DNA from 4 places in the Nonomuraea sp. MTCD27 genome. Region 1 is predicted to be linked to each of the others. Evidence: riboswitches for the same ligand, from Rfam matches in the RefSeq annotation. Region 1 holds a riboswitch; each other region holds the start of a gene.
What was found. Region 1 has a riboswitch for cyclic di-AMP ahead of ACBJ59_RS14550 (NlpC/P60 family protein). Riboswitches for the same ligand answer to the same signal wherever they lie in the genome.

Region 2: another riboswitch for cyclic di-AMP. It lies ahead of ACBJ59_RS05890 (C40 family peptidase); the one in region 1 lies ahead of ACBJ59_RS14550 (NlpC/P60 family protein).
Region 3: another riboswitch for cyclic di-AMP. It lies ahead of ACBJ59_RS18315 (C40 family peptidase); the one in region 1 lies ahead of ACBJ59_RS14550 (NlpC/P60 family protein).
Region 4: another riboswitch for cyclic di-AMP. It lies ahead of ACBJ59_RS43630 (glycoside hydrolase family 25 protein); the one in region 1 lies ahead of ACBJ59_RS14550 (NlpC/P60 family protein).

Annotation. Positions count from the first base shown of each region.
Region 1 covers NZ_JBGNUW010000004.1:495,890-503,071, reverse strand. The annotation lists gene ACBJ59_RS14575 (ATP-dependent Clp protease ATP-binding subunit) at 1-284, opposite strand, end outside; gene ACBJ59_RS14570 (Lsr2 family protein) at 1,477-1,809, opposite strand; gene ACBJ59_RS14565 (RDD family protein) at 2,333-2,821, opposite strand; gene ACBJ59_RS14560 (RDD family protein) at 2,932-4,428, opposite strand; gene ACBJ59_RS14555 (amino-acid N-acetyltransferase) at 4,514-5,083, opposite strand; cyclic di-AMP (ydaO/yuaA leader) riboswitch at 5,361-5,510, shown strand; gene ACBJ59_RS14550 (NlpC/P60 family protein) at 5,516-6,559, shown strand; gene ACBJ59_RS14545 (LuxR C-terminal-related transcriptional regulator) at 6,580-6,792, opposite strand; gene ACBJ59_RS14540 (cytochrome P450) at 6,977-7,182, shown strand, end outside.
Region 2 covers NZ_JBGNUW010000002.1:297,502-304,683, reverse strand. The annotation lists gene ACBJ59_RS05910 (carbohydrate ABC transporter permease) at 1-789, shown strand, start outside; gene ACBJ59_RS05905 (glycosyltransferase family 4 protein) at 786-1,919, opposite strand; gene ACBJ59_RS05900 (M48 family metallopeptidase) at 1,886-3,520, opposite strand; gene ACBJ59_RS05895 (hypothetical protein) at 3,532-4,395, opposite strand; gene ACBJ59_RS05890 (C40 family peptidase) at 4,494-5,015, opposite strand; cyclic di-AMP (ydaO/yuaA leader) riboswitch at 5,089-5,253, opposite strand; gene ACBJ59_RS05885 (NlpC/P60 family protein) at 5,698-6,600, opposite strand; gene ACBJ59_RS05880 (NYN domain-containing protein) at 6,758-7,182, opposite strand, start outside.
Region 3 covers NZ_JBGNUW010000005.1:521,330-528,511, forward strand. The annotation lists gene cimA (citramalate synthase) at 1-578, opposite strand, end outside; gene ACBJ59_RS18295 (DsbA family protein) at 801-1,448, opposite strand; gene ACBJ59_RS18300 (O-methyltransferase) at 1,508-2,152, shown strand; gene ACBJ59_RS18305 (branched-chain amino acid aminotransferase) at 2,195-3,292, opposite strand; gene ACBJ59_RS18310 (3-isopropylmalate dehydrogenase) at 3,542-4,588, opposite strand; cyclic di-AMP (ydaO/yuaA leader) riboswitch at 4,688-4,829, shown strand; gene ACBJ59_RS18315 (C40 family peptidase) at 5,028-5,432, shown strand; gene ACBJ59_RS18320 (SSI family serine proteinase inhibitor) at 5,505-5,894, opposite strand; gene ACBJ59_RS18325 (hypothetical protein) at 6,315-6,437, shown strand; gene serA (phosphoglycerate dehydrogenase) at 6,865-7,182, opposite strand, start outside.
Region 4 covers NZ_JBGNUW010000019.1:34,284-41,465, forward strand. The annotation lists gene ACBJ59_RS43625 (fibronectin type III domain-containing protein) at 1-2,310, shown strand, start outside; gene ACBJ59_RS43630 (glycoside hydrolase family 25 protein) at 2,563-3,327, opposite strand; cyclic di-AMP (ydaO/yuaA leader) riboswitch at 3,340-3,484, opposite strand; cyclic di-AMP (ydaO/yuaA leader) riboswitch at 3,908-4,058, shown strand; gene ACBJ59_RS43635 (CHAP domain-containing protein) at 4,071-4,706, shown strand; gene ACBJ59_RS43640 (NAD-dependent epimerase/dehydratase family protein) at 4,812-5,735, opposite strand; gene ACBJ59_RS43645 (TetR/AcrR family transcriptional regulator) at 5,804-6,400, shown strand; gene ACBJ59_RS43650 (O-methyltransferase) at 6,416-7,000, shown strand; gene ACBJ59_RS43655 (hypothetical protein) at 7,028-7,182, opposite strand, start outside.

The DNA of each region.
Region 1 (7,182 bases):
GCCTCACGGAGCGACAGCTCGAGGACCTTCTTGGCCCGCGGGGTGAACGGAATGTGCCCCGACGGAGCCGACTGGCCCTGGCCGATGATCTCCTCGACCTGCTGGCGCACACCCTCAAGGCTGATGCCGAGGCTCTCCAGAGCCTTGGCGGCTACGCCCTCACCTTCATGGATCAAACCAAGAAGAATGTGCTCAGTGCCGATGTAGTTGTGGTTGAGCATCCTGGCCTCTTCTTGGGCCAAGACGACAACACGCCTCGCTCGGTCGGTGAACCTCTCGAACATCTCGTCGCTCCTCACAGAGCGGTCAGTCAGGCCGGTAAATCCGGTCCCGTCCTCCCGCATGCTAGCCCTGGCTCGGCGAACCGTGCCCACTCGCCGCTGACACGCTCTATAGCAGACACGTTCCCCGAGAGCAGGGCGTTCACCCTCCATCCAACTACTGTTCGGGGGTGACGTGTTCCCGATACGCCGCAAGCGAACGATGTTTAGGACCCTTCGCGGAAGCGGCTGTAAATTGCCGCCCGCGGCGTACGCGGATCCGCACGGGCCGGCCATCGGACGCCGGGGCGTGAAGCCGGCGCAGGGACGCCTCTACTCCCATGCATCTCAGATGCCGCGCCCGTATCTTGATACCTAATCATCCTATGTCCCACCGCAATGCTTGGCCAAGCGAGCGCGCTACGCCCTGAGCACAACACGGTACGGACCGCACATCCGTACGGCGGGACACATACGGTACACACGGTAATCGATAATCCGGCATCCGGTCAGCCCGGTTACCGGATCCATCCCGCATCATGAGACGCCATCCCCGGGCGGCGGCGGGATTCCGGCACTCTCCTCACTCTTGCAGTTGCGTGGCAATCGCACTCTGAGGGGCTGAAGATTGTGCACCGGTGCCCCGGGAAGCGACATTGTGCGAGGGATGCTCATACTTGCGGGTTATGCCCCGCTCCCGGCGGCCGTTATACCCAGCGCCCCCGCAACCCGCCGAGCGAGGCGACGCTTCCGCACAGAGCGGGGTTTGGGCGGCCGGACGCCCATGAAGATCTCGCGAAAAGCGTTACAGCGAGTGATGATCGCCACCGGGTTAACCGCGCCCGCGATTTTCGCGATGGCCCGTTCCACGGGCGCGGTTGGATGGGGGCGGCGCCCGCCCGCCGCGGCTGGCCAATGTCGCCGCCTCGTGGCAATGCACGGCGGGGAACGCCATGCCGCGCGTGCCGGGCGTTCGTTGAATGCGGCGTGGGCACACCACACGGCATTCGGCCGCGCAGAGCATGGCGCCATCACATATCTGGCACCGCCCGGTGAGGGCAGGAACGTGTGCCCAAAACGCCCGCATATGGGGCCCAGGAGATCAACATCCGGGGAGGATCCCGGTTTCGGGAACACCCCAGAAACGATCATGCGCTTATGGCGGCCGCCGGGGTCCAAGGCGAACATCATAAGCGCATGGTCGAGAGCCGGCTCCTTAGTGAGCAGCTTCGTACTTCTCCACGACGGTGGAGGCGATGCGGCCGCGCTCGCTGACCGGCAGGCCGTGAGCCTTGGCCCACTGCCGGATCTCCGAGCTCTTCTCGCGGCTCATCGCACGGTTGCCGCCGCGGCCACGGCGACGCGTGGGTACGGCGCCCGCCCTGCGCGCATGCTGCACGAAAGGCGTGAGAGCGTCCCTCAGCTTCTTCGCGTTAAGGTCGCTGAGGTCAATCTCATAGGAGGAGCCGTCAATAGCGAAGCTGACCGTCTCATTGGCCTCGCCCCCATCGAGGTCATCGATGAGAATCTCCTGGATCTGCTTGGCCATCTACGCAATCCTTTCGCGGAGCATTGTTTCATTCGCCTGCCCAAACATATACCCGGAAAGGCGTGGAGACAATTCAGCGCTACGGGGATTCGGCTGACTAGCCGATCAGTTCTGGCTCTCGGGCTGATCCTCGCGGTTTCGACGGCCTCCCAGGGCCTCCGACCGGACCAACTTCACTACGCCAAAGATGAAGGCGCCGCCCACCACCACAGGGGGGATGAGCGCTGACAATACGTCTGTAAGGGCTTCCATTCGTCCTCGCCTCCACGGCTAGCGGGGTTTCGGGGGCGCATTATGCGCTGGGAGCGCGGCCCGGTGAGCCCGGCTCCTCATGACAGCGCAGGCGACTACCGCCCGCACCCGACCATAGCGGCACACAGATGCCCTGCGCGTCGCAGGGGCGCCAACATCCGGCAACCCGGACGCCCCATAGCCTAATGCCAGTCTCTCCAGGCTCCTTACCGGATCAAGCGAAAATTTTGCGAAAAGGCACCCACCAGGCATCTGCCCAGGTACGGATGGCTCAGCGAAGATCTTTTACCACCCGCGTACCGGCCAGCCGGTCGTGCGGGCCCCGCTCCAGCGGCTTGTCGATCAGGATGAGCAGCCCGACGCCGAAGAGCAACATTCCCGCCAGCAGATTGGCGACCGGAATGCCCATCAGCATCACGGGGGCGGGATAGACCAGGGCCCGTTTGAGCAGTGCGCGGGACGGCAGGTCACCCGGCGCCAGGCGAATCCTCATGATCGCCTTACCGAACGTCCGCCCGTACCGGGAATGCGCCCACCAGTCGTAGCCCGCATAACCCAGCCCGGCCACCAGCCACGCGAACACGCCCGGGAGCCGCCCCTCGAACACCTCCATCATCCCGACAGTTCGGAAGATGCCCCACAGCGCGATGAACAGAATGTAATAGAAGACCCCGAAGACGAGTGCTTCAATCAACCGGGCGGCGAGCCGTTCCCACCATTCCGCGGGCGGCGCGTCCGGCCGCGGGACCGTCCCGGCCATAACTTCCCACCTCGCGTCATCGTCGGCTTGGATCTCCATTCTGGTACGGGCACGTGGACAAAACACAGGGGCCGGCGGGAAGCCGGCCCCTGTTTTGTGTGTGCGGAGGACTACTTGATCTTCACCACCACGGTCTTCGCGAACTTGTCCGCGAAGGTCAGGTGCAGCGGCTTGTCCCAGAGCTGCGATGCACCATTGAGGGCGTAGATCACAGCGGCGAGCAGGGGGCCGAGCAGAGGCACCCAGTAGAGGATGTAGCCGCCCACCGTCACGAGCGCCCGCTTGAGCGACACGTCGGTCGGCAGGCCCTCCGGCTGCACGTGCCCGCCGATCTGGACGACCTTGATGCCCATCACCATCTTGCCGACCGTCTGGCCCTTCATCTTGACCAGGAGGAAGTCGTAGGCGACGTAGATCAGGGTCGCGACGATCGAGACCACGAGGTAGTACAAAAGCCCGAAGGTGAGGCCGCTGGTGATCCCGGTGATGGAGCTGTAGGAGGGATAGAGCGGGGTGAGGACCAACTGCACCAGGAACAGCACGATGCCGAAGATGACACCGTCGATGATCCTGGCCACCAGCCGCTGCCACCACTCCGCCAGCGGCGCCGGCGCCCCGGGCGGCTGGACGCCGACCGGCTGGCCGTAGGGCTGGCCGTAACCGGGCTGCTGCCCGTAACCGCCCTGGCCGTAAGCCTGGGGCTGCTGCCCGTAGGCCTGGCCGTACTGCTGCTGGTCGCCGTACTGCTGCTGGCCGTAGCCGGGCTGGGCGTAGCCGGGTTGGGACTGCTGCTGCTGCCCGTAACCCTGCTGCTGACCGTAGTCAGGCTGGGACTGGGGCTGCTGGCCGTAGCCCTGCTGCTGACCGTAACCCTGCTGACCGTAGTCGGGCTGGGACGGCTGCTGCTGTCCATAGCCCTGCTGGCCGTAACCCTGCTGCTGACCGTACTGCGGCTGCTGGCCCGACTGCGGCTGCTGGCCGTAGCCCTGCTGCTGGCCGTAGTCAGGCTGGGACGGTTGCTGGCCGTAGCCCTGCTGGCCATAGTCGGGCTGGGACGGCTGGGACGGCTGGGACGGCTGTTGCTGCTGGCCGTAACCCTGCTGGCCGTAGTCGGGCTGGGACGGCTGCTGCTGCCCGTAGCCCTGCTGGCCGTAACCCTGCTGCTGACCGTACTGCGGCTGCTGGCCCGACTGCGGCTGCTGACCGTAGCCCTGCTGCTGGCCGTAGCCCTGCTGACCGTAGTCGGGCTGGGCCGGCTGTTGCTGCTGACCGTAGCCCTGCTGCTGGTCATAGCCCTGCTGGCCGTAGCCGGGCTGGGACGGCTGTTGCTGTCCGTAGCCCTGCTGGCCATATTGCGGCTGCTGCTGGCCGTAGCCCTGCTGCTGGCCGTACTGAGGTTGCTGGCCGTAGCCCTGCTGCTGGCCATAGCCTTGCTGGCCGTACTGGGGCTGCTGCCCGTAGGCATCGTCCGCCCGGTAGCCGACCACAGTGACGTCGGGATCGGGCTCGCCGGGGTGGCGGCCCGTGTTCTGCTGCCCGTAGGGGGTGGCAGGCGCAGAATTTTCGCCGGATTCGTCCTGTGGATACGGCGGCTGTCCGGTGCTCACCGTGTCACCTCGCTTCGAGTGCGCATGTGGCACGTGTCAGGACACATGCCTGTGCTGCCCAACGTATCGACATAGGTATCAACAATCACCTTTCCATCTGGTCAAGGTCCGCGTCACCCGATGTCAGATGGAGCAGCATGCGGGTGTTGCCCAGGGTGTTCGGTTTGACGTGTTCCAGGTCGAGGAACTCCGCCACACCCTCGTCGTACGAGGCCAGCAGTTCGGCGTACACCTCAGGGGAGACCGGTGTGCCCTGAATCGGGCGAAAGCCATGCCTCGCGAAGAAGTCGACCTCAAAAGTCAGGCAGAATACACGCCGCAGACCCAGATCCTTCGCCTGCTGTATGAGAGCTGAGACGATCCGATGGCCGACGCCCATCCCCCGGCACTCGGGGTCCACGGCAACGGTGCGGACCTCGGCGAGGTCCTCCCAGAGCACGTGGAGTGCGCCGCAGCCGACCACCTGTCCGCCCAGCTCGGCCACCCAGAACTCCTGTACGTCCTCGTACAGGGTCACCGTGGCCTTCTCCAGGAGCCGCGGTCCCGCGCCCGCGTAGGTGTCCACCAGGCGCCTGACCGTCCGCACGTCGGGCGTGCGGGCACGCCGGACCACCACCGCGGTCTCGGGCACTGTCAGTTCGGCCACCTGCTCCATGGCTCTCCAGAGTACAGATGTCATTACGGCTCAGCCCTAACTCCCATCTCTGGGCTCATCCTGTTACATCCCGTTGCCATGCGGGCACGCACCCCGCGGATCTCTGCATTCGGCCCCATCGACGGCAAACAGGACATAAAGTCGGTTCTGCACGAGCGTGCACGAGATCACCTTGTGACCCTTCGGTTGTGAAACCTCTACAGACTCGGCAGTTCTGGTTGAGCACGAACCCGGAGTGCATTAGTGTCCTGCGACGATGTTCCCCGCGTATCGCGACGAGGGGGACACGCCCAATCCCCGCGAGGGGAGCCGGGGACCCGCCGGTGGCGTCACCCGACGCCACCACTGGGGTGAATCCGAATCATTCGGTAGGGCTGCTCCGGCCCGAACCCGTCAGCTAACCCGGTAGGCGTCTATGAGAGGAGCTGGTTGGTGGAGCTCACGCTCAACCGTGGGGGGAAGGCGGCGGGCAAGCACGCCCGCCCTCCGGAACGGGCCCGGCGACCGCGCCGCTTCGGTGTGGTAAGTGTCACAATCGCCGCGCTGCTGATAGCCATCCCCGTCGGTTCGGCGTCCGCGGACCCCAAACCGTCGCTCCAGGACCTGGCCAAGCAGGTCGAGAAGATGCACACGGAGATCGAGACGCTGTCCGAGGAGTACAACGGCCAGCGGGAGAAGCTCAAGACCGCCAAGAAGGCCTCCGAGGCCGCGCAGAAGACGCTGGCGACCAGTGAGGCCGATCTCGAGGCCAAGCGCGCCAAGGCCGCCCTGCTAGCCGAGAACGCCTACATCACCGGCGGCCTGGGCAAGGCGCTGGCGTTCGCCACCTCCGAGGATCCCGACACCTTCCTCGACCGCGCCGCCACCACGTACGTGCTCGAACAGCAGCAGGGCGAGGAGGTCAACCAGGTCGCCAGGGCCAGGGAGGCCGCCGAGCGCGCCAGGGCCGGCGCCAAGACGCGCATCGAGGAGGTCCAGGAGCTCGTCTCCGAGCTCGACACCAAGCGCGACAAGATCACCAAGCTGGTCACCAAGGTCGAGAGCAACCTGTTCCAGCGGGCGCTGGGCGAGGCCGGCCGGCCCGGCACGCGGGCGGTGCGCGTGAACCTGCCGATCATCGGCGGCGGCAAGGCGGCGCAGGCCGCCCGGTGGGCGCTCACGCAGCAGCTCAAGCCGTACGTCTGGGGCGCAGAAGGCCCGAACTCCTACGACTGCTCGGGCCTGGTCATGGCGGCCTACCAGCAGGTGGGCATCTCCCTGCCGCACTACACGGGCAGCCAGTGGACCGCCGGCAGGCACATCTCCCGCGAGGAGCTGCGGCCGGGTGACCTGGTCTTCTTCTACAACGACCTGCACCACGTGGGCATCTACCTCGGCGGCGGCATGATGGTGCACGCGCCGCAGACCGGTGACGTCGTCCGCATCGCCTCGATCGCCCGGCGGCCGTTCGCCGGCGCCGTCCGCATCGCCGACTGAGCCCCGGGCACCGCCCGCCGCTAGATCAACTGGCGGCGGGCAGCCCAGGCCACCGCCTCGATCGCCGTGGCCACGCCGATGCGGTCGCAGATGCCCCGCAACCTCCGGCGTACCGTCCGCCCGCTGATATCCAGTCGTCTCCCCACCCGGTCGACCGTGACCCCCTTGGCCAGCTCCGCCAGCAACGCAAGGTCCGCATGGCTCAGCTCAACACCTTCAGTGAGCACATCCATCGGGAGCCCTCCCCCCCAACAGCAGAACTTGGACCGATCGACCCGGCCAAAGTTGCTCCTCGCAGACGGTAAACGCATCCTGGAAAGGTCGTCAAGCATGACAATCTCCACCCTTGACGAGCACTATTGACATGATCCGAAATATGTGACGTACTCGCGATATGTCGGCACCGATCGTCGCCCGATGAGTGATCTCGTCGAGCCTTCCCCAGCTCCGGATCCGGCGTCGATGAGCGCGGCGGACGTCCTGGGTTTCGACCCGTTCGACAAAGGGTTCCTGCGCGATCCGTACGCCCGTTATCGCGAGATGAGCGCGCGCGGGCCTCTCTTCCGCACGCGCGGCGGGCTGCTCGTCGCCACCACCCACGAGCTCTGTACGGTGCTGCTGCG
Region 2 (7,182 bases), on a different contig from region 1:
CCGCTGGTGCTGGCGGTGTACGCGTCGCTGCGGCCGTACGACGAGACCGCCCGCCTGGGGTACTTCTCGCTGCCGGAGAACCTCACGCTCGACTACTACGGAAAGGCGTGGAGCCAGGCCGAAATACCTCACTACTATCTGAACACGTTGATCATCGTCGTTCCCGGCGTGCTGATCACGTTGGCGCTGGCCTCGTTCACGGCCTTCGCGATCGCGCGGCTGCGCATCCCCGGGCGCAAGACGCTGCTCATCGTGTTCACCGCGGGCAACCTGCTGCCGCCGCAGGTCCTCATCACGCCGCTCTACACGCTCTACACGCTCGTCCCGCTGCCCGCCTGGCTGTCGGACTCGCAGTCGCTCTACGACTCCTACCTGGGGCTGATCCTCATCCACGTGGCGTTCCAGTTCGGCTTCTGCGTGTTCGTGATGGCGAACTTCATGCGCACGATCCCCGTGGAGATCACCGAGGCGGCGCTGGTGGACGGGGCCGGGGTGTGGACGCGTTACTGGCGGCTGACGCTGCCGCTGTGCCGTCCGGTGCTGGCGGCGCTGGCCACGCTGCAGTTCACCTGGATGTACAACGACTTCCTGTGGGCCCTGGTGCTGATGTCGTCGGGCGACAAGCTGCCCGTCACCTCGGCGCTGAACAACCTGCGCGGCCAGTTCTTCACCGACTACAACCTGCTGGCCGCCGGCTCGGTGCTGGTGGCGCTGCCGACGCTGATCGTCTTCCAGATGTTGCACAAGCAGTTCGTCGCCGGGCTCACGCTGGGGTCCACGAAGGGTTAGAGCAGCGCACGGAATCGGGCGGCCACCTGGTCCCACGCCCATTCGCGGGCGACCCAGTCGCGGCCGCCCGCGCCCATCTTGCGCGCCTTGTCGGGGTCGGTCAGCAGCTCGACGATGGCCTGCGCCACCTCGTCCGCGTCCTCCCCGTTCACCACCAGCCCCGTCTCGTCGGCCCGCACCGCGTCGGGCGCGCCGCCGGACGCGCCCGCCACCACCGGCAGCCCGGTCGCGGACGCCTCCAGGAACACGATCCCGAGCCCCTCCACGTCCACCCCTCCGAACCGGGTACGGCACGGCATCGCGAACACGTCCGCCGCCGCGTAGTAGCCGGGCAGGTCGGCCGCCGGCACCGTGCCGGTGAACCTGATCGACTCCCGCCCGGCCGCCAGCCGCTCCAGCCGCCCTCGGTACGGGCCGCCGCCCACCAGCAGCAGCACCGCCTCCGGCACCGCGCGCAGCACCTGGGGCCAGGCCCTGATGAGCTGGTCCTGGCCCTTGCGCGGCACCAGGCGCGACACGCACGCGACGACCGGCCGGCCCGGCAGTCCCAGCTCGGCCTTGGGCGCGCCGGGGTGGAACTGCCCGACGTCCACGCCGGGCGCGAGCCGTACGAGCTTGTCCGCGGGGATGGCGGCGGCCAGCCGCTGGCGCGTGTACTCCCCCAGGTACGTCACCACGTCGGCGTGCCGGCCGATCCTGCGCAGCACCGAGCGGAAGCCCGGCGCGCTCGCCCACGACGCCTCGTGGCCGTGGGTGAGCATCACCACCCTGCGCGCGCCCGCCCGGCGCAGGCGCGGCGCGAGCAGGCCGAGCGGCGCCGCCGCGCCGAACACCACGGTGTCCGCGCCGTGCTCGGCCACCAGCCCGGCCGCCGTCCGCGCGACGGCCGGGGTGGGCAGCATGAGCCGCGTCGGGTGCCGCACGATCCGGTACGGCTGGCGCCGGTCGAACTCCGCGCACCCCGGCCAGGCGGGGGCGTAGACGGCCACGCCGGGCGTGCGCAGCGCGAGCCCGTGCACGAACGACTGGATGCCGCCCGGTCGGGGCGGGAAGTCGTTCGTCACGAAGACCACTCTGGGCCCGGCCGCGGGGTCGGTCACGGTACGGGTACGCCGTTCAGCTCGGCCCATGAGCGGGCCATGGCGATGCGCTCGGGGCTGGAGGGATGGGAGGCATAGAGCACATATTCCACCGCATTAGGCGACAAGTCGGAAATATTGGTCACTGCCAGGCGTTTCTGCATGGCGATGAACGTGGCGGGATCCTTCGTCAGGTCGAGCGCGTGGACGTCGGCCCGGGCCTCGATGTGCCGGCTGACCACGTTCTGGAACGGGCCGACGAGCAGCGAGCCGACGGTTGCGAGCCCCACCAGCGCGCAGACCGCCCGCGGATCGGTGATCGAGGTGACACCGGTGCGCCGCCGGACCGGGGTGAAGACGAGGAACAGCGCGATCGCGCCCAGCCCGGCGCCCAGGCCGCCGATGAGCGTGCCGTGGAGCACGTCGTCGTACTTGGCGTGGCCCAGCTCGTGCGCCACGACCAGCTCGACCTCCGGCTGCGGGGCCCGGAGCAGCGTGTCGTAGACGACGATGCGGCGCGTGGCGCCGAAGCCGGACACGTACGCGTTGAGCGCCGTCGTCCTGCGCGAGGCGTCGGCCACCAGCACGTCCTCGACCGGCACGCCGTCCCGCTCGGCCATGTCGAGCAGCTTCGTCCGCAGCGCGCCCTGCGGCATGGAGGTGAAGTCGTTGAACATCGGCTCGAACACCACCGGGTACACGAACGACGCCACCACCGTCAGCGCGAACGCCCCCACCGCGGCGGGGATCCACCACCGCCGCACCTTGCGGGCCAGCGCCACCAGGGCCGTCAGCATCACGCAGAGCAGGAACACCTCCACGCCCAGGTTCTTCAGCCGGTCGCCCGCCCAGCCGGCCCAGTCCTGGGTGGACAGGCCGTAGTCGCGCATGATCGTCTCGAACCAGACGCCCAGCGGCCACCTGACCAGCTCGACGATCGCGGTGATGACCACGACGCCGAGGATCACCCGCAGCCACCAGGGGCCCTTGAGCCACCCCACCGCCCTGGCCCCGAGCGGGGTGGCGAGCAGGAGCCCGGCGAAGACGATCGTGAGCGCGAGCGACAGGTAGCTCGGCAGGCTCGTGGCCGCGTCGAACGCCTCCGCCCTGGCGATCTGGGCGGCGGTGAAGTCGCGGGCCGGATCGGGCGGCCCGCCGGTCAGCACGTGCCACGGAGTGGTGAAGGCGGTCACCGCCAGGATCACGACGCCGAGGAGCACCAGCGCGACGGCGGCCTGCCGCCTCAGCCCGCTCTCCCCGGCGGGCGGCCCTCCGTTCACGGGCGTCTCCCCACCGTCTCGTGTCCACGCTCGGGCTCCGGCTCGGGTCCGGGCCCCAGGCTCGCCCGGCACCGCCTCTCCGGCACCCTGGAGGACCGTCTCAGGAGCCGCCCCACGAGCCGCCCCACGAGCCGCCCCACGAGCCGCCCCACTGGCCGCCTCACCCGCCGCCTCACTGGCCAGTTCCCCGGCGGCCGCCCCGCCGCCGTGTCCGGCCGTCCCCGCCGCCGTGGCCGCACCCTCCGGCGGCCCGGCGCCCGGCTGCCCGGCGCCCGGCTGCCCGGCGGCCACGGCGGCCATCGCGCCGTCCGGTGCGCCGTCCGGGGGCTCGTCCTGCCGTGCCGCGTCGTCCTCGTCCTGCCGTTCGCTCATCTGCCTCCCCTTCACACGAGCTGATCCCGCACGTATTCGCGCCACCGTGCCGTCAGCGTGGCGACGGAGAGCCCCAGTGAGGCGAGTGCCCGGTCGAGGCCGGCCGCCTGAGCTTCACGGTAGAGCCTCACCAGGGTCCCTTCACCGAACCGGTCAGCCAGGAAGCGACACGCCAGCCAGGCCTCCTGGTAAGCCCGCGCCAGCCGGTCGGGGGCCCGCCCGTCGGCCGCGAAAGCCGCAGGTGCCGGCAAAGCGTTCGGCAGGCGCCCGGCGCGGACCTCGGCGGCCAGCTCGGCGGCGGCCGTCGCCACGGGGAGCCCGGCGTCGCGGTAGCCGACGTAGTCGGCGAAGCCCTCGTAGAGCCAGACGGGGAGGTGGTCGGTGCCGGCGGCGACGTGGGTGAGCTCGTGGGCGAGCACCACGTCCCTGCCGGTGGGATTGAGGGTGGCGAAGAGCTCGGGTACGACGATCACCCGCCCGCGGTCGGCCACCGCGGCCAGGCCGTCCAGCCGCTCCACGCCGGCCAGCCGGGCGGCCTCGCGGGCGGAGTCAGGGACGACGACCAGGGGGCGTACCGGCCTGCCGAGCACGGCCGAGACCCGCAGCCCGGCCCGATCGGCGAGCCGCGCCATCTCGTCGAGCGAGCCCGCGCCCTGACCGCCCTGGCCGACCCGACCCTGACCGACCTGACCGACATAGCTGACATGACCAACATGGGCGACGACAACGGACCGGCCGCCGCGCCGGACGACCGTGCGGCCGCCGGGCCACAGGTCGAGGATCCCCGAGGGGAGGACCGGGGGTTCGGGGCCACCGGCGAGGGCGAGGAGCAGCAGGCCGGCCACCGCGGCTCGTCGGCTCACCTGCTCGGACACGATGCCCGATCGTAGCCCCACCACATGAGTGCTCCCGCGGACGCGCGAGAGCCCCGCCCGAATCCAGGAAGGTCTCCAGGAATCCGGACGGGGCTTCTTCACATGCCGGGACGGACCGCGCCGACGAATGACGACTTACGCCATCCGCCCAGCTTGTCGATGCGCACCCGTTCGCCTGTCCGTGGCGAGTGGATCATCTTGCCCTTGCCGACGTACATGCCCACGTGGCCGAGCCCGCTGAAGAACATCAGGTCACCCGGCTGGAGGTTCCGCCAGGAGATCCTGCTCTTGATGCGGGCGAACTGGCTGCTCGCCACGCGCGGGAGCGTCACCCCGGCCCTCTTCCAGGCGAACTGGACGAGTCCGGAGCAGTCAAACGAACCAGGTCCTGTGCCACCGTAACGGTACGGGTCACCGATCTGATCCTTGGCCACGGCGACGGCCTTGCGGGCCTTCGCTTTCTGCCGAGCGATCCTGGCCGCCCGTCGCTGGGCTGCCGTGGCCGACGTCGACGTCTTGGCGGTGGTCTCCGCCTTCGCCGTCTCAGCGGCCGATTCGCTCGTCGTCGCCGCCTGAGCCGTTGGGGCAGGGAGGATCAGACCTCCGGCCGTCACGGTCATCGTGAGCGCTACGCCGCTCAGGGCAAGGCGGGACAGGCGGGGGTTCTGCAGGGAGGTAGACAGGATTTCTCCTTGTGTCTTCCACGAACGCCTACCGGGTTAGCTGACGGATTCGGGCCTGGAAGTCGCCCTACGGCGCGATGACGCGCCGATTCACCCCTGATCCCTGGGGAAACGTGGGATCGCTGGGTCCCCGGCTCCGTGCCTCCTGGCTGCACGGACTCGGCAGGTCGTCACCCCGATTGATTGCGATATGCAGATATCTGGGGATATCGGGGACGACCGGCGGATTCTTTTCTGTCTCGCATCGGGAGGGACCGATGCGGGTTCGCGGTGTCATGGCTTGTTCACCGCGACGACGCCAGAAGCTACGCCGAAAGGTCAAGGATCGGCAAAGCGGGAGTCAGGTTGTAAAGATCAGACAGCAGGGCCAGTAAGGAAGGAAACCCCTGCTGGAACACCAGGTTCCGTTATCCAAATGTGACCCTGCTCACACTTCTGACAGCCCGCGCTTGTCAGGCGTCGTTTGTCGCGTTTGTCACATTTTTCGCAGGAATTGACGGCCGTTTCGCGCCGTGGGAACGCTCCCGCCCCGGATCGCACGCCGGCAGACGCCACCTACTATGTGGCATCGTAGAAGCGGATGTGAGGCCGAAATCCGGTCGGGCGGGAGCCGAAAATGTTACGGGCGGACCGCGCCGACCAGGGAGCGGCCGTACGCGGAGAGCGCGACGACCTTCACGACGTCGCCCGTCTGCGGCGCGTGGACGATCTGCCCGTTGCCCGCGTAAATGCTGACGTGGCCCAGGCCCTCGCTGAAGATGAGGTCACCGGGCTGCAGGGAGTCGAGGTCCACCTTGCGGCTCGCGCCCCACGCCCACTGCTGCCACGTCGTACGCGGCAGCGTGACGCCGGCCGCCGCCCAGGCCGCCTGGGTCAGGCCCGAGCAGTCGTACCCGCGCGGCCCCGTCCCGCCGTAGATGTACGGCTTGCCCACCTGCGCGTACGCGAACCGCAGCACCGCCGCCGCGCTCCCCGAGGCCGGGCCCGTGTACTTGATGCCCGTGCTGTTCGGGTTGCCGGGGTTGTAGGCACCCAGCTTGTCCAGCAGCTTCTTCTGGTCGACGATCAGCTTGCGGATCTCCGAGCGCTCCTTCTCGACCGCGTCGCGCTCCTTGTCCGCCTCCTCGAGGGCCTCCTGCGCCTTGTCGCGCTCGACCTTCAGCCCGCGGTTCTCCCGGTCGAACGCCGCCAGCTTCTCCGCGCGCTCCTGCGCGAGCTGACCCGCGACGGCCAGCCCCGACAGCGTGCTCTGGGGGTCGTCCGAGGTCATGATCCCGGGCCAGGAGGTGACGTCCTCACCGAGCTGGTAGCTGTCGACGGCCATGCCGATCACCTGCGCGCGCAGGTCCGCGACCGTCTCCAGCTTGCGCTTGTAGCTGTCGTTCAGCTTGGTGAAGGTGCTCTTGGCCTTCTTGTAGCGCTCGTTCGCCGTGTTGAACCGGTCGACGACCTTGTCAGCCTTGTCGTTGAGCTTCTCGAGCTTGGCCTTGGCCTGGCCGAGAGTGGGTTTGGGATCAGCCATCGCCGCTCCCATCGGGCACATCACCAGCCCGAACGCGAGACCCGCGGCCACCGGCACCCGGCCAAACCTCACAGTGTCGCCTCCCAGGGATTACATCTGGGGCGAAATAGTACAGAAGTGGCGGGTGGGGTCTGCCCCAAACGCACCAATTCGTAATCTAGGCGCGGCCCAGTCTGCGCAGCAGCAGACCTGACGGAACCGGTCTGGCACCCATGCGCCTGACCGACTCGGCGACCTCGCGGTCCGACGACACCACGGCGATGGCCCGGCCGGGCGGCTCGGCGCGTACGAGCTGGCGGATGAGGTCGTCGGCGATCTCCCCCGGCGCGCTGAACAGCACCCGCACCCCGCGCGGCGCGACCACCTGCACGGGGACGTTGAGCTCCGCCCCGTCGAACACCACGGTGACCTCGACCCTGGTCTGCGCCACCAGCCCGCCCAGCGCGGTCATGAGCCGGTTGCGCTGGTCGGCGAGGGTGAGGGTGCCGTAGCCGGTCTTGGTGACGTTGTAGCCGTCGATGATCAGGTGCACCTGCGGCAGCGCCAGGAGCTGGTCGAGGAGCTGCGGGTCGTCGTCGGCCA
Region 3 (7,182 bases), on a different contig from region 1:
ATCTCGGCCAGCTCGTCGGGGAGCATGCCGCCGTTCGTGTCGCACAGGGCGATGACGTCGGCCCCGGCTTCGGCCGCGGTCCTGAGGACCTCCAGCGCGTAGGCTGGGTTGGACTTGTAACCGTCGAAGAAGTGCTCGGCGTCGAGGAAGACTCGCTGTCCCTCCGCACGGAGGTGGGAGACCGTGTCGCGGATCATCGCGAGGTTCTCCTGGAGAGTCGTGCGGAGGGCCAGCTCCACGTGCCGGTCGTGACTCTTGGCGACAAGGGTCACGATCGGCGCGCCGGATTCGCGCAACGCGGCTACCAATGGGTCGTCGGCTGCCTTGACACCTGCCCGGCGGGTCGCGCCGAACGCGGCTAGTTGCGCGTGCTTCAGATCGAGCTCTGTTCGAGCTCGTCTGAAGAACTCTGTGTCCTTGGGGTTGGCGCCCGGCCAGCCCCCTTCGATGAAGCCGACGCCCAGGCTGTCCAGGTGACGCGCGACGGCGAGCTTGTCGGCGACCGTGAGGTTGAGTCCCTCTTGTTGTGCGCCGTCACGCAGCGTCGTGTCGTATACGTGGAAGCGGTCGTCGGCCATGAGTCTCTCTTCTCTCTGGAAGAAGGTTTGTGGTGTCCGGGAAAACAAAAAGACCCCTCACGGACGTGAGAGGTCTGCGCGCTGGCGGTGTCCCTGTGTCAGCCAGCGCGCCTGCCGATAATGAGCAGACCGTAGAACATGGTGCCGCCCAGTCTGCCACATGAATTCACCATTCGGCACACCGGTCTCACGTCCTGGGACACCGCACGTCACACCTGGGCCTCAGACCTGGACCCCGTCGCCTCCCGTGATGGCCTGCTCGAGCGCCACCGGGTCGAACGCCTCGTTGCCCAGCAACCGCCCGTCGAGCAGCACGGTCGGCGTGCCCTCCAGCCGGATCTTGGCCGTCTCCGCCACGTGCGCCTTCGCGTACGACTGCGACGTCACGCACGAGTCCACCGAGGCCCCGGCCTTCCTGGCGGCCTTGGCCAGCTCCTCGACGGTGAACCCGGAGGCCTCGCCGTGCGGCGCGGGCTGCATGGCGTACACCTCGTCCCTGAACGTCAGCCAGTTCGCCTCCGGGACGCAGCGGGCGGCCGCCGCGGCGCGGATGGAGTTGGAGCGCATGGGCTCGTCCTGGAAGATCGTCACGGCGTGGAAGACGACCTTGACCTTCCCCTCCCGCGCCAGCTTCTGGATCGTGCCGTCCACCTTGGCATGCATGTCCTTGCAAATGGGACAGTCGAAGTCCTCGAACACGTCCAGCACGGGAGCCTCGCTCGCCAGGTCGGCCAGGATCATCGAACCGTCCGCCTGCCGGGTCAGCGTCACCCCCTCGGACGACACACCGGTCCCCGAGAAGAACGACAGCGCCCCGAGCACGACGATCGCCACGAACGCCGCCGCCACCGCCATCAACCGCTTCATCATCAGCCCACTCTCACCTCGTCGATCGCGCAGACCCTATCCGAAGGGGAAACAATGGCCGCATGAAGGCATACCTCCTTGACTCTGCCGTAGCGAGATACGTGTTCGAGCACACCACTCCGCCCGACCCCCTGCTGGAGCAGCTGGAGAAGGAGACGGCCGAGATCGCGGGCGAGAACGCGGCCATGCAGATCTCCCCCGACCAGGGCCGATTCCTCACCATGATCACGCAGCTCATGGCGCCCCAGGTGGTCGTGGAGGTGGGCACGTTCACCGGATACTCGTCCGTGTGCATCGCCCGCGGGCTGTCCGGCGGCACCCTGCACTGCTTCGACATCAGCGAGCGGTGGACGTCCGTGGCCCGCCGCTACTGGCACGAGGCGGGGGTGGCCGACCGGGTGACGCTCACGATCGGGCCCGCCAAGGAGACGCTCGCCACCTTCGACCAGACGGTCGACCTGGCCTTCATCGACGCCGACAAGGGCAGCTACCCCGCCTACTACGAGCTGCTGATGGACCGGCTGCGGCCGGGCGGGCTGCTGCTGGCGGACAACACGCTGCGCAGGGGCTGGGTGGCCGACCCGGCGCACGAGGAGACCACGACGGTCGAGATACGGCAGTTCAACGACCTGGTGATCGCGGATCCCCGGGTGAGCGTGCTCATGCTGCCCGTGGCCGACGGGATGACGATGATCAGGAAGAACTAGCGCGGGCCCTCGGGGCGGGCCTGCCGCCCCGAGGGAACACGATCAGACGATCTTGTGGATCCAGTTGTGGGCGTCGGGGCGGGCGCCGTACTGGATGCCCACCAGCTCCTCGCGCACCCGCATGGTGACCGGGCCGGGCGTGCCGTCGGCGACGGTCCAGGAGCGGTCGGCGCCCTTCACCACGCCCACCGGCGTCACGACGGCGGCCGTGCCGCACGCGAACACCTCCGTGAGCTCGCCCGACTCGCACGCGGACTGCCACTCGTCCACCGAGACGAGGCGCTCCTCGGTCTCCAGGCCCAGGTCGCCGGCCAGCTCCAGGATGGACTCCCTGGTGATGCCGGGCAGCAGCGTGCCGGTGAGCTCGGGGGTGACGAGCTTGTTGCCGAAGACGAAGAACAGGTTCATCCCGCCCATCTCCTCGACGTACTTGTGCTCGCCCGCGTCCAGCCACACCACCTGGTCGCAGCCGTTCTCCACCGCCTGCCGCTGCGCGACGAACGCCGCGGCGTAGTTGCCGCCGCACTTGGCGAAGCCGGTGCCGCCCGGGGCGGCCCGCGTGTACTCGGTGGACAGCCAGACGGAGACGGGCTTGATCCCGCCGGTGAAGTAGGAGGCCGCCGGCGAGGCGATGACCATGTACTTGTACGTCTTCGACGGGTAGTTGACCCCGAGCCCCGCCTGGGTGGCGATCATGAAGGGGCGCAGGTAGAGGCTGTGACCCTCGGTGGTGGGCACCCACTCCTTGTCGGTCTCGACGAGGAGCTCGAGCGAGTCGACGAACGTCTCCTCGGGCAGCTCGGGCATGGCCATGCGCAGCGCCGAGCGGTTGAAGCGGGAGGCGTTCGCGTACGGGCGGAACGTCACGATCGAGCCGCTGATCTGGCGGTAGGCCTTCAGGCCCTCGAACAGCTCCTGCGCGTAGTGGAAGACCGAGGTGGCCGGGTCGAGCGAGAGCGGCCCGTACGGCATGAGTCGGGCGTCGTGCCAGCCCTGCCCCTCGGTGTAGTCGATCGAGATCATGTGATCCGTGAAGGTCTGCCCGAAACCGGGGTTCGCCAGTACCTGCTCCCGCTCGGCCGCGGTGCGAGCGTGGTCGGATAGCTGCACGTCGAAGCTGAGCTTCTGAGCGATGGTCATGACGGAGGTCCTTCTCTCTGCGATCTACCGAAATCTACCGGAATCTGCCCACTGTCTGCGGATCTGCGAGCCGGTGGCGGTGAGCGGCCGTGGCCGGGAGGGCAGTCCGTACTTCCTATTGTCTCGCCATATGGGATGGCAAGCGGCCAATGGGGGTGATAAGCCCATTCCACGACCGGAACGCGGACGCGAAAAAGCGCCTGGCGAGTCCTCTCGGACCGCCAGGCGCTGTTTCGGGGCTAGGCGGTCCTAGCCGGATACTCGCGCGGTGATGTCGTCGCCGATCTCGGTCGTGGTGCGGCCGGCCCAGCCGGCGAGGCGCTCCACGATGTCGTCGGCGACCGCCTGCTCGACCCTGGCCGCCTCGGCGTGCAGGCCCAGGTGGTCGAGGAGCATGGCGACGGACAGGATGGTCGCGGTGGGGTCGGCCTTGCCCTGGCCGGCGATGTCGGGCGCGCTGCCGTGGACCGGCTCGAACATGCTGGGCGTGGTCCGCTCAGGGTTGATGTTGCCGCTGGCGGCCAGGCCGATGCCGCCCGCGACGGCCGCGCCGAGGTCGGTGATGATGTCGCCGAACAGGTTGTCGGTGACGACCACGTCGAAGCGCTCCGGCTGGGTGACGAAGAACATCGAGGCCGCGTCGATGTGGCTGTAGTCGGTGGTGACCTCGGGGTATTCCTCGGCCACCCGGTTGACCGTGCGCTGCCACAGGTCGCCGGCGTAGGTGAGGACGTTGGTCTTGTGGACGAGGGTCAGCTTCCTGCGCGGCCGCGACTTGGCCTTCTCGAACGCGTAACGCACCACGCGCTCGACACCGTGGGCGGTGTTGAGCGACTCCTGGGTGGCGATCTCGTGCGGCGTGCCGCGCCGCATGGTGCCACCGGTGCCGGCGTAGAGGCCCTCGGTGCCCTCGCGGACGACGATCATGTCGATGTCCTCGGCGGGCGTGTCGGCCAGCGGGGTCTCGACCCCGGGGAACAGCTTGACCGGCCGCAGGTTGACGTAGTGGTCGAACTCGAACCGGAGCCGCAGCAGCAGGTCGCGCTCAAGGACGCCCGGCGGCACGCTGGGGTCGCCGATGGCGCCGAGCAGGATCGCGTCGTAGCCGCGCAGCTCGTCGAGCACCGCGTCCGGCAGCGTCTCGCCGGTGCGGTGATAGCGTGCGGCGCCCAGGTCGTAGTGCGTGGGCTCGATCTTCGTGCCTACGGCCTCCAGGACCTTGAGTCCTTCGGCCACGACCTCGGTGCCGATGCCATCCCCGGGGATGACGGCCAAGCGGATGTTACGCGACTCCATGGGCGGTACCTTACCGGCTCGTCTCGTCTGACGAACACATCATCTCATTTTTCGGACGTCCGGTTTTGAGGCATTTGCGACCTTTTGACCGTTTCGTTAGAGTCCGTCTGGCCTAATCCACGCAGCCGCTGCGTGGAGCCGGGGACCCAACTTTCCCCCAGGGGCGAATCGGCACCGCCGTAGGGCCGTCTTCCAGGCCCGAGCCCGTCAGCTAACCCGGTCGGCCGCATGGAAGGACAGTGTTCTGTCTCGCATCGCCATTGCCCTGGCGGCCGGTGTCGCCGGGCTCATCCTGGCCACCCCAGCCGCCCAGGCCGCCACCGACGGACCCCGGGCCACCACGGACAAAGACACCACCACCCTGACCGGCGCCGAGATCAAGCGCATCCAGGAGGCGCAGGCCCCCACGCCCGCCTGGAAGATCGCCCTCGACTACGCCATGGACAAACGCGGCACCCCGTACGTCTGGGGCGGGACCAGCAGGAGCGGGTACGACTGCTCCGGGCTCATGCTCAGGTCCTACGAAGCCGCGGGCATCGAACTGCCGCGCACCGCCCGCGAACAGTACGGGGCATTTTCCAGGAAAATCGCATGGAACGATCTAGAGCCCGGTGACCTGGTGTTCTTCAGCAACCTGGGTCACGTGGGGATGATCTCGAAGCCCGGCTACATGGTGCATGCGCCGCGCACGGGCGACGTCGTGAAGGAGGAGAAGCTTTCGACCTGGCGCAGACAGGCGTTCGTGGGAGCGGTCCGGCCGGATCCCAAGGGCGTGCGCCAGTGGACCGAGGTGCTGAAGCAGCGCCGGTCCTCCGCCCCGGCCACGCTCACCGCCACCCTCTGAGAAGCCGAGAGCGGCCCCGCGAGCCCGGGGCCGCTCTCTTTCAGGTCGCCTCAGGGGCTCTCTTCCAGGTCGTCAGGGCACGATCGGGGCGGCCAGGCGCTCCACGAAGCAGGGGTTCGGGTACTGCTCGGCGAGGTCCAGCGGCTCGCCGTGGAAATGACCGTGGATCTGGACATCGACGGGGTCGAAGATCCGCGGGCACGGGACGTCCGGGCGGAACCGGATCTGGTCGAGGTCACCGCCGATCTCGCGCAGCCTGTCGCAGGCGGCGAACGGGTCGGGGTGGTTACCGTCGTCCGGGTCGCAGATCAGGACCCAGCGCTGGGCCACACCACCGTGGTACTTGGTGATGGTCAGCTCGGCCGCCTGCGCGTGGGCGGGAGCGGCGAGCAGGGCCGCGGTGGCCAGCGCGGGGACGGCGACGGCGACGGCGCGGCGGATCGCGGTCAGGGAAGCGTGCATGGGGGGAACCTCCTCATGGAATGGATACGCAGCGCGACGCTACCAGCACTCTCCGTATCCACAACGGCAGGTGTCCGTACCCCCTGTCCCAGGCGTAGCGTGGCGGCGGATCGACCACGACTTCACCGGGACGGGCATCGGACCCGGCGGCGCCAGGCCGTGGCGCTCAGCCGCCGTCGGTCAGCTGGTACGACGTGGGCTACTCGGAGGTCATCGAGCTGCGCGACAGGCTGTTCCCCGGGCGCGCAGGCCACGCCACGATCGGGTCATCGGTCACCGATCTGGCGTGGCTGGAGCGGGTCCCCGGCGACGCTCCCGCGCTGGTGGTCACCGAGGGCCTGCTCTACTACCTCGACCCGGCCGAGGGCGCCGCGCTGCCGCGGGCGATCGTGGAGCGCTTCCCGGGCCGGGCCTGTGGCGGTGAGCGCGTTCGACCTCGACGGATTCGACCGCCTGTCGATCACGCACCGCATCTCGGCCTGGATCGTCGGCGCCCTGCCGGCGATGAGGCGGACGGCCGTGTTCTACCGGCTGGAGTTCTGAGGGGCGCCGCCGTTGTCGCGGCGGTCCAGCGCGGTCTGGACGGCCTCGGCCGCCTCGTCGTCGTGGTCTTCGGCACGGTTCCAGGCATACATCTCGTACATGGGATTCATCTCTTCTCGCGGGCGCGTTCCAGAATTCCTGAAGGGGGAAGCCGGACTCCGGTCGCGAATCCGACCGGGCCTGATCTCGTGGTCCGGGTCACGGACCGGACGAAGGGACTTAGTGGCCGACGCCAACGCCGCTCTCCGCGGCGGGTCGTCGACCTGCCCTAACAGGCCCCGCCGCGGCAGGTAATGAGTACGAGAACCTGGCGCATTACCCGTCACAGTACCCGAGCATGCTGCTTGGATGTCCTACTATCTCGCATCGTGAGACGCAAGGGGGCCGTCACCCAAGACGGGTGACGGCCCCCGGCCGGTGTGGGAGGTCAGTCCTCCAGGTCCACCGAACGGCCGCTCTCGGCGCCGATCTCGGCCCCGATCTGCTCGACGACCTCGGCGGGGATGGCGGAGTCGACGGTCAGCGCGATGAGCGCCTTGCCGCCCTTGACGTCACGGGCCACCTGCATCGAGGCGATGTTGATGTTGTGCTCGCCGAGCAGCCTGCCCACCACGCCGACGATGCCGGGACGGTCGGTGTAGGTGTAGAAGCACAGGTGGGCCGTCGGCTCGATCTCCATCTCGTAGCCGTTGACCTCGACGATCTTGGTGATCTGGCGCGGCCCGGAGAGCGTGCCGGAGACCGA
Region 4 (7,182 bases), on a different contig from region 1:
CGGCTTCGCCGGGCCTTACTCGCGGCGCTCGCCGCCGTCGCGCTGGCCCTGTTCCCGGCCGCCCAGGCGTGGGCGGCCGCGCCGGTCCCGGGCGGCGTGCCGCCCCGGCCGCCGGCCCCCGTGGCGCCCGACCCGTCGCTCCAGGCGCACCCGCTGGCGGCCGCACCCGGACCGCTGGACAACCCGCTCAAGGGCTTCGCCCGCTTCTACTGGCCCGGGGCCGACCAGAACACCGGCTACCCGCACTCCCTCACGTGGAGCTATTTCGGCCTGTCAGAGCTGATGACCGACCCGGCCGACTGCTCGAAGTACAACTGGTCGATCCTCGACAGCGCGCTGAACGAGATCGCGTCGTACGGGAACCAGGCCGCCGTGCGGTTCTACCTGGAGTATCCCGGCGGCTCCGGGAGCCACCCGGCCAACGCCATCCCGCGCTGCTTCGACGGGCACGTCACGTACCGGACCAACACCTACTGGGGCACCACCAGCCCGGACTACGACAGCCCGTACCTGCTCGACGCGCTGGGCGACTTCATCGCGGCCTTCGGCGCCCGGTACGACGGCGACCCGCGCATCGGGTTCATCCACCTGGGCCTGATCGGGCTGTGGGGCGAGTGGCACACCTGGCCGTTCGACACCGACACCAGCGGCGACACCCACCCGAACTTCATGCCGACCGACGCGCACGCCGCGCAGATCCTCCAGGCGTACGACAACGCGTTCAACCGGACCAAGCTGGAGATGCGCTACCCCGATTCGGCGGCCGGCGCGGGGACGAACCGGGACATCGGCTACCACGACGACTCCTTCTGTTACAAGGAAGGCTCCCCGCTGGCCGGCGTCACGCTGCCGCGGTCGCTCGGCGGGGCCGGTTACGCCCAGCTCGAACGGGCCCTCAGCCACGGCGCCGAGAACAAGTGGATCACCGCTTCGATGGGCGGCGAGGTCCGGCCCGAGATCCAGTCCTCGGCGTTCGCGTCCTGGCCCGGCGGCTCCGGGCAGGTCGACAACATGAAGGCGTGCATCGAGCTGGAGCACACCACCTGGAAAATCAACGAACAGAGCCAGAGCTACGCGGCCGGCGACCCGAACGTCGCGGCGGCCGTCCGCCTCATGGGGTACGACCTCACCGTCGACAACGCGTACTTCAAGGACACCGCGAGCGGCACCACGAACGTGGGCGTACGGATCAGGAACAACGGCGTGGCACCGTTCTACTACCCGTGGACGGTCACCCTCGGCCTCAAGAACAGCGCCGGGACCGTGGTCAGGACCTTCGACACGTCCTGGGACCTCCGCACGGTCATGCCGCTCAAGATCCGCGCGTTCCCCGACTGGGGTGTGGGCTCGGACCCGACCTATCTGGACTACGGCCACCCGCAGTACTTCCAGGCCGGCGTCAACCTCTCCGGCGTCCCCAACGGTGGCTACCAGTGGGTCCTCCGGGTGAAGAACCCGCTGGAGACCGTCTCCTCGAACGCCAAGAAGCTCCGCTTCGCCAACGCCACCCAGGGCGCCGACGGCTGGCTCGGCCTCGGCCCGGTCACCGTCGGCAGCGGCGGCGGCCAGGACACCACGGCGCCGACCACGCCCACCGGGCTGACCTCCCCGTCACGCACCGCGAGCTCGGTCACCCTGTCCTGGACGGCGGCCACGGACGACGTCGGCGTGGCCGGATACCGCATCCACCGCGGCGCCACCCAGGTCGGGACGTCGGCGACGACCTCCTTCACCGAGACCGGGCTGAACCCCGCGACCTCCTACACCTACACCGTCAGGGCGTACGACGCCGCGGGAAACACCTCCGCCGCGTCGGCGCCCGTCACCGTCGTCACCCTTCCGGCGACGTCCGCGGGCCTGGTCGTGGACGACTTCGACGGCAACCCGGCGTACCCGTCCGCGGCCCGCAACGACCTCGGCAGGTGGACCGGCGGCAACTGCTTCCTCAACGGCGGCGGCTCCGGCGCCGTGCCCGGCGGGGCGCTCAGCCTGCGGTACGACAACTGCGGCTGGTTCGGCAGCGACGTGTACACCGACCTGTCCGCGTACACCCATCTCGTCGTCCGGATCAAGGGCGCGGCAGGGGGCGAGCAGGCCCACTTCCACCTCGGCCTCGGCGGGGTGACCAAGGCGTTCGGCGACTTCACGCTCGACGGCGGCGGCCGTCCGGCCATCACCACCGCGTACAAGGACATCAGGCTTCCGATGTCCGCGAACGGGATCAACCGCGCGTCCCCCGGACAGCTCGCGATGGGCTTCTGGTACGGCGGCAACAGCACCGTCACCATCGACTCACTCACCTTCGAGTGACTCACCGGGAGGCCGGGATCGGGCTGCCGCTCCCGGCCTTCCGGCAGCCCCGACCGTCTCAGCGGGCCGGCGCACCGTTCGCGGCGACGCGCTGCCCGGCCCCGCCCCGGCCTCGCTCGCCACCGCCGCCCTGCTCTTCGTCGCGGCGGCGAGTCGTCCTGCGGCACACGTCCTGCGGCGCTTGCTCTGCGGTGCTTGCTCTGCGGCGCGTGCCCTCCCGGGCGGCAGGGCGGCCGGGAGGGCACGCGCCGGTCAGGCGGCGTGCCTGCCCAGGTCGCGCAGCTGGCCGGGGGTCAGCGCGGAGACGTTCTGATCGATGGGGGAGTCGGTGTACTGGTGGATGGTCCAGGACTTCCAGTCGGCGGGCGGGGTGAGCGCGCCCTTGGCCCGGCTGTAGTGAGCGACCCACAGGGGATATTCGGCCAGGCCCTTGCCGTACGTGTCGGCGAAGTTCCAGCCGCTGTAGAACATCGGGGTGATCCCGGTCCTGGCCTTCACGTGTGACAGCCACGCCTTGGCCCACGCGTTCACCTGGGCGACGGACCTGTCGTCGGTCGTCTCCAGGTCCAGGACCAGCAGGTCCCCGGCCTTGGCGGGCTGGGCGTTCACCACGGACAGGAAGTGCTCGGCCTCGGCGATGGGGTCGTTGCCGGGGTGCCCGAAGTGGTACGCGCCGCGCACGATGCCCTTGTCGCCCAGCTCACGCCAGTGCCGGGCGAACGAGGCGTCGCGGAAGCCGGTGCCCTCGGTGGCCTTGATGATGCCGAACTGGGCGGGGCTGGCGGCCCAGTCGTACTGGGGCTCGTAGTTGGAGATGTCCAGGCCGTACGTGAGCTGCTGGGTCCTGTGCTGGGTCGCCTGCACGGTGGTGCCGTGACCGGTGGGCGAGGCGAGCACCGTACCGGTCGCGCCGGTGACGGCGGTGGTCGCGGCCAGGATCACGCCTCCGACGGCCAGCGCGAAGAGCTCGGCGGGGCGGCGGTTCCTGACGATCGCGGCAAGCTGAGGCTTGAGCATGGGGATGTCGACTCCTTCTTCCATGCCGCCTACCGGGTTAGCTGACGGGTTCGGGACTGGAAGTCGCCCCTACGGGCGCGGCTCGGGCCGGCGTCCGATTCACCCCGAAGAGTGGATCCCCGGCTCCGCGGGGTCGCGGATTCGGCGGGCGCGGCGGACCGCGCCCAGTAAAGGTACAGATCTCCCTAAAGTGGGAGCAAGTATGGCAAAGCGAAGCCCCATGTTCGTCGGCGGGAACGAGCCCGAAAAGCCGCGCCGGCAAGGGTTTCCGGGGCTGGGTAAAGTTTCCGGCGCCGCCCTGGTCGCCGGTCCGGAACGGCTGTGACTTGTGATACTCGTGATGCGACCTCTTTTGCCCTCCTAAACCCCGTCCACCATGCTGCTTGGGTAAAGAATTGTGTCGCGATCGCCTATGTCACAGGGGATCCTGTTGCCTTTCCCAGGGCCCGGCTTGCATCTTTCTATGCGATTCGCTTACCTTTGAGGACTCAAGGCGTACGACCTGCCGACAAGCACTTGTCGCGTGACGCCGTTCATTTGTCGAGACCGCGTCTCACCAGCACGGACGTGCAGGGATGTGTGACGCGGCCCGCCGAATCCGTGAATGCAGCGGAACCGGGGACCCACCTTTTTTTCCGGGGTGAATCGGCGCGCTCTGATCCGAGCGCTCCGTAGGGCACTTCCACGCCCGAACCCGTCAGCTAACCCGGTAGGCGGCATGGAAGCGAGGAGCAATCCAAGTAATGGCCAAGTACACCCTTTCCCGTGCCCTGAAGCCCGCGAGCCTCACCCGGTTCGCCGTCGGGGCGGCCGTGGCGGCCGGTGCCGTTCTCGCCGCCGGTCCGGCCTTCGCCGCCGACGACTCCCAGGCGCAGAAGTCCGCGGGTCAGGTGTCCGCGCAGTCGGTGCTGAAGGTCGCCGAGTCGCAGATCGGCGTGGCCGAGAACGCCGCGGGCGGTGGCACCCCGTTCCACAGCTGGTACATGTCCTCGCCCCGGGCGCAGGAGACCATCACCCGTGATGGCGGGAGTGTGCGGGCCTACGCCAACGCTCCGTGGTGCGCCATGTTCGTCTCCTGGGTCGGCGAGAAGGCCGGCGTCCGCCCCAGCATGGGCTGGGACGCCTACACCGTCACCTATGCCAAGTGGTTCCAGACCAACCAGCACTGGGGCACGACCGCCAAGCCCGGCGCCGTCGTCTTCTTCGACTGGAACGGCAAGAGCACCACGGGCATCGACCACGTGGGCCTGGTCAAGCAGGACAACGGCAACGGCACGATCACCACGATCGAGGGCAACACCGGCAACGGCAAGGTCGAGCAGCGCATCCGGCCCAAGTCCCAGGTCGTCGGCTACGGCTACCCCCAGTACAAGGCCTGATCCCAGGCAGGCCGCACGCTCCTTGCCAGGTGCGATGGTCAAGGGACAACGGGTGGTGCAGGAGAGATCCTGCGCCACCCGTTGTGTTCGCTCCGGGAGAGCGGGCTACGCGTGCTGCCGATACCAGTCGAGCGTCGCGGCCACGCCCGCCGGGTGCGGGGTGACGTCGACCGGTCCGAACGCCTTCCGGAAGGCCGAGTCGTCGGAGACGAACGGCCGGTCCCGCTGGTACCAGGTCTCCCCGAACTCGCGGACCATGGGGTGGAACAGCCCGACGAGGCGCTGCATCCCCCGCCCGAGCCCGGCGCTCTTCGGCGTGCCGCCGGCCGCGGCCCACACGAGGTCGAGGAAGGCGCGGCCGGTGATGGGCTCGGCGGCGGGCAGGTGCCAGGCGCGCCCGTCCGCCTCGGCGCGCTCGCCGAGGGTGACCAACCCGGCGGCGGTGTCGGGCAGGTAGGCGATGGTGTGCGGCTGGTCGAGGTCGCCGACCCAGCGGGCGGTCTTGCCGGCCAGGGCGGCGGCGAAGACGGTCGGGCCGATGACGGTGTTGACGCCTCCGGGGCCGTAGTAGTCGGAGGCCCGTCCGAGGGTGGCGCGGATGCGCCCGGCCCGGTGGGCGTCGAGGATCAGGTCGTCGACCTCGATGCGGGCGCGGCCTTTGGGATTGGTGGCGGCGTACGGCAGGTCTTCGGTCATGGGGCCGGTCACGGGGCCGTAGACGTACAGGTTGTCGGCCATGACCAGCTTCGCACCGGCGGCCTCCACCCCGGCGAGGACCGTCCTGGTGAAATCGGGGAACTCCGCGGCCCAGCTTGCGTAGTTCGGTTGCGCGCACTGGTACACCACGGCGGCACCCTGGCAGGCGGCGATGGCGCCCTCGGTGGTGGTGACGTCGGCCCGCAGCTCGTGGGGGCCGGGGTTCGCGCTCCGGCTGACGGCGCGGACCCGGTGGCCCCGGGCGGTGAGCTCGGCGACGACGGCCGAGCCGATCGCGCCGGTCGCGCCAAGGACGACATGCAGGTCGGACATGGTGCTGGTCCCTTCCGAAGGGGTTTCAAACCGTTGTTATATAACAACGTTATGATAAGCTGGCCACTATGGCAAGACCGAGAAAGCGCGACCACCAGGAGCTTCGCCATGAGCTCGTCGACGCCGCCGGCCGGCTCCTGGCCTCCGAGGGCCCGGCCGCGCTGACCACCCGCCGCGTCGCACAGCAGGCAGGCGTGTCCACCATGGCCGTCTACCAGCTCTTCGGCGACAAGGCGGGCCTCGTCCGCGAGATGTTCCTGGCCGGCTTCGAGCGTCTGGCCCAGGCGTTCGAAGCCGTGCCCCGCACCGAGGACCCGGTCGCCGACCTCCTCGCGCTCGGCCACGCCTACCGCGCCAACGCCCTGGCCAACCCCCACCTCTACGAGCTCATGTTCGGCCGGCCGATCCCCGGGTTCCAGCCCGACGCCGAGGCCGCCGCCCGGATCCAGCCCACCTTCGACACCCTCATCGCCGCCGTCGCCCGCTGCGTGCGGGAAGGCGCCTTCGCCCCCGCCGAGCCCCACGACCTCGCCGTCCGGCTCAACGCCCTGGCGCACGGGCTGTGCAGCCTCGACCTGCGCGGCGCCCTCGGCGACCCCGACGAGTCCCTCCGTCACTGGACCGACGCCTTCGCCACCATGGTGCGCGGCCTCCGCGAGCGGTAGGGCAGACTCCTACCCGTGGACGCGACGGTACGGAAGATCATCGATGACCTGAACGAGACCGCGGCCCGGCACGACGCCGCCCAGCAGGACAGGCTGGACCGGTGGCGGGTGCTGGAGCCCGACGCCGGGGAGTTCCTCTGGTTCCTGGCCCAGAGCATCGACGCGCGCGACATCGTGGAGATCGGCACCTCCCGCGGCGTGTCCACGCTGTGGCTGGCCGACGCGGCCCGCTCCGCAGGCGGTCACGTCCTCAGCCTCGACACCGACGCCGAGGCCCAGGCCCACGCCCGGCGCACGACTGCCGAGGCGGGCTTGGCCGACCATGTGGAGTTCCGGGTCGCCGACGGCGGCGCCGTCCTCGCGGACCTGCCCGACGGGGCGGTGGACCTGCTCTTCCTCGACGCCGAACGCCCCGAGTACCCGTCCTGGTGGCCCCATCCGTATCGCGTCCTGCGCCGGGGCGGCATCCTCGTGGCCGACAACGCCCTGTCCCACCCCGAGGAGATCGCCCCCCTGCACGACCTGCTCCGGCAGGAGCCCGGCCTGACGGTCACCACGATCAACGTCGGCAAGGGCGAACTGGTCGCGCTACGACGCTGAGGGGCGCCGCGTACGTCCGCCCGCGCGTCAGAGGGCCAGCGCGGTCATGAAGGCCATGCTGGCCGCCATTCCGGCCGAGCACGCGTTCTGGCTGAGCGTCCTGCGGTCCGGGCTCCGCCCGGGGAGAAGGTGGATGAGCCGGGCGCAGGTCCAGGCCACTCCGATGACCAGGGCCACCGCGG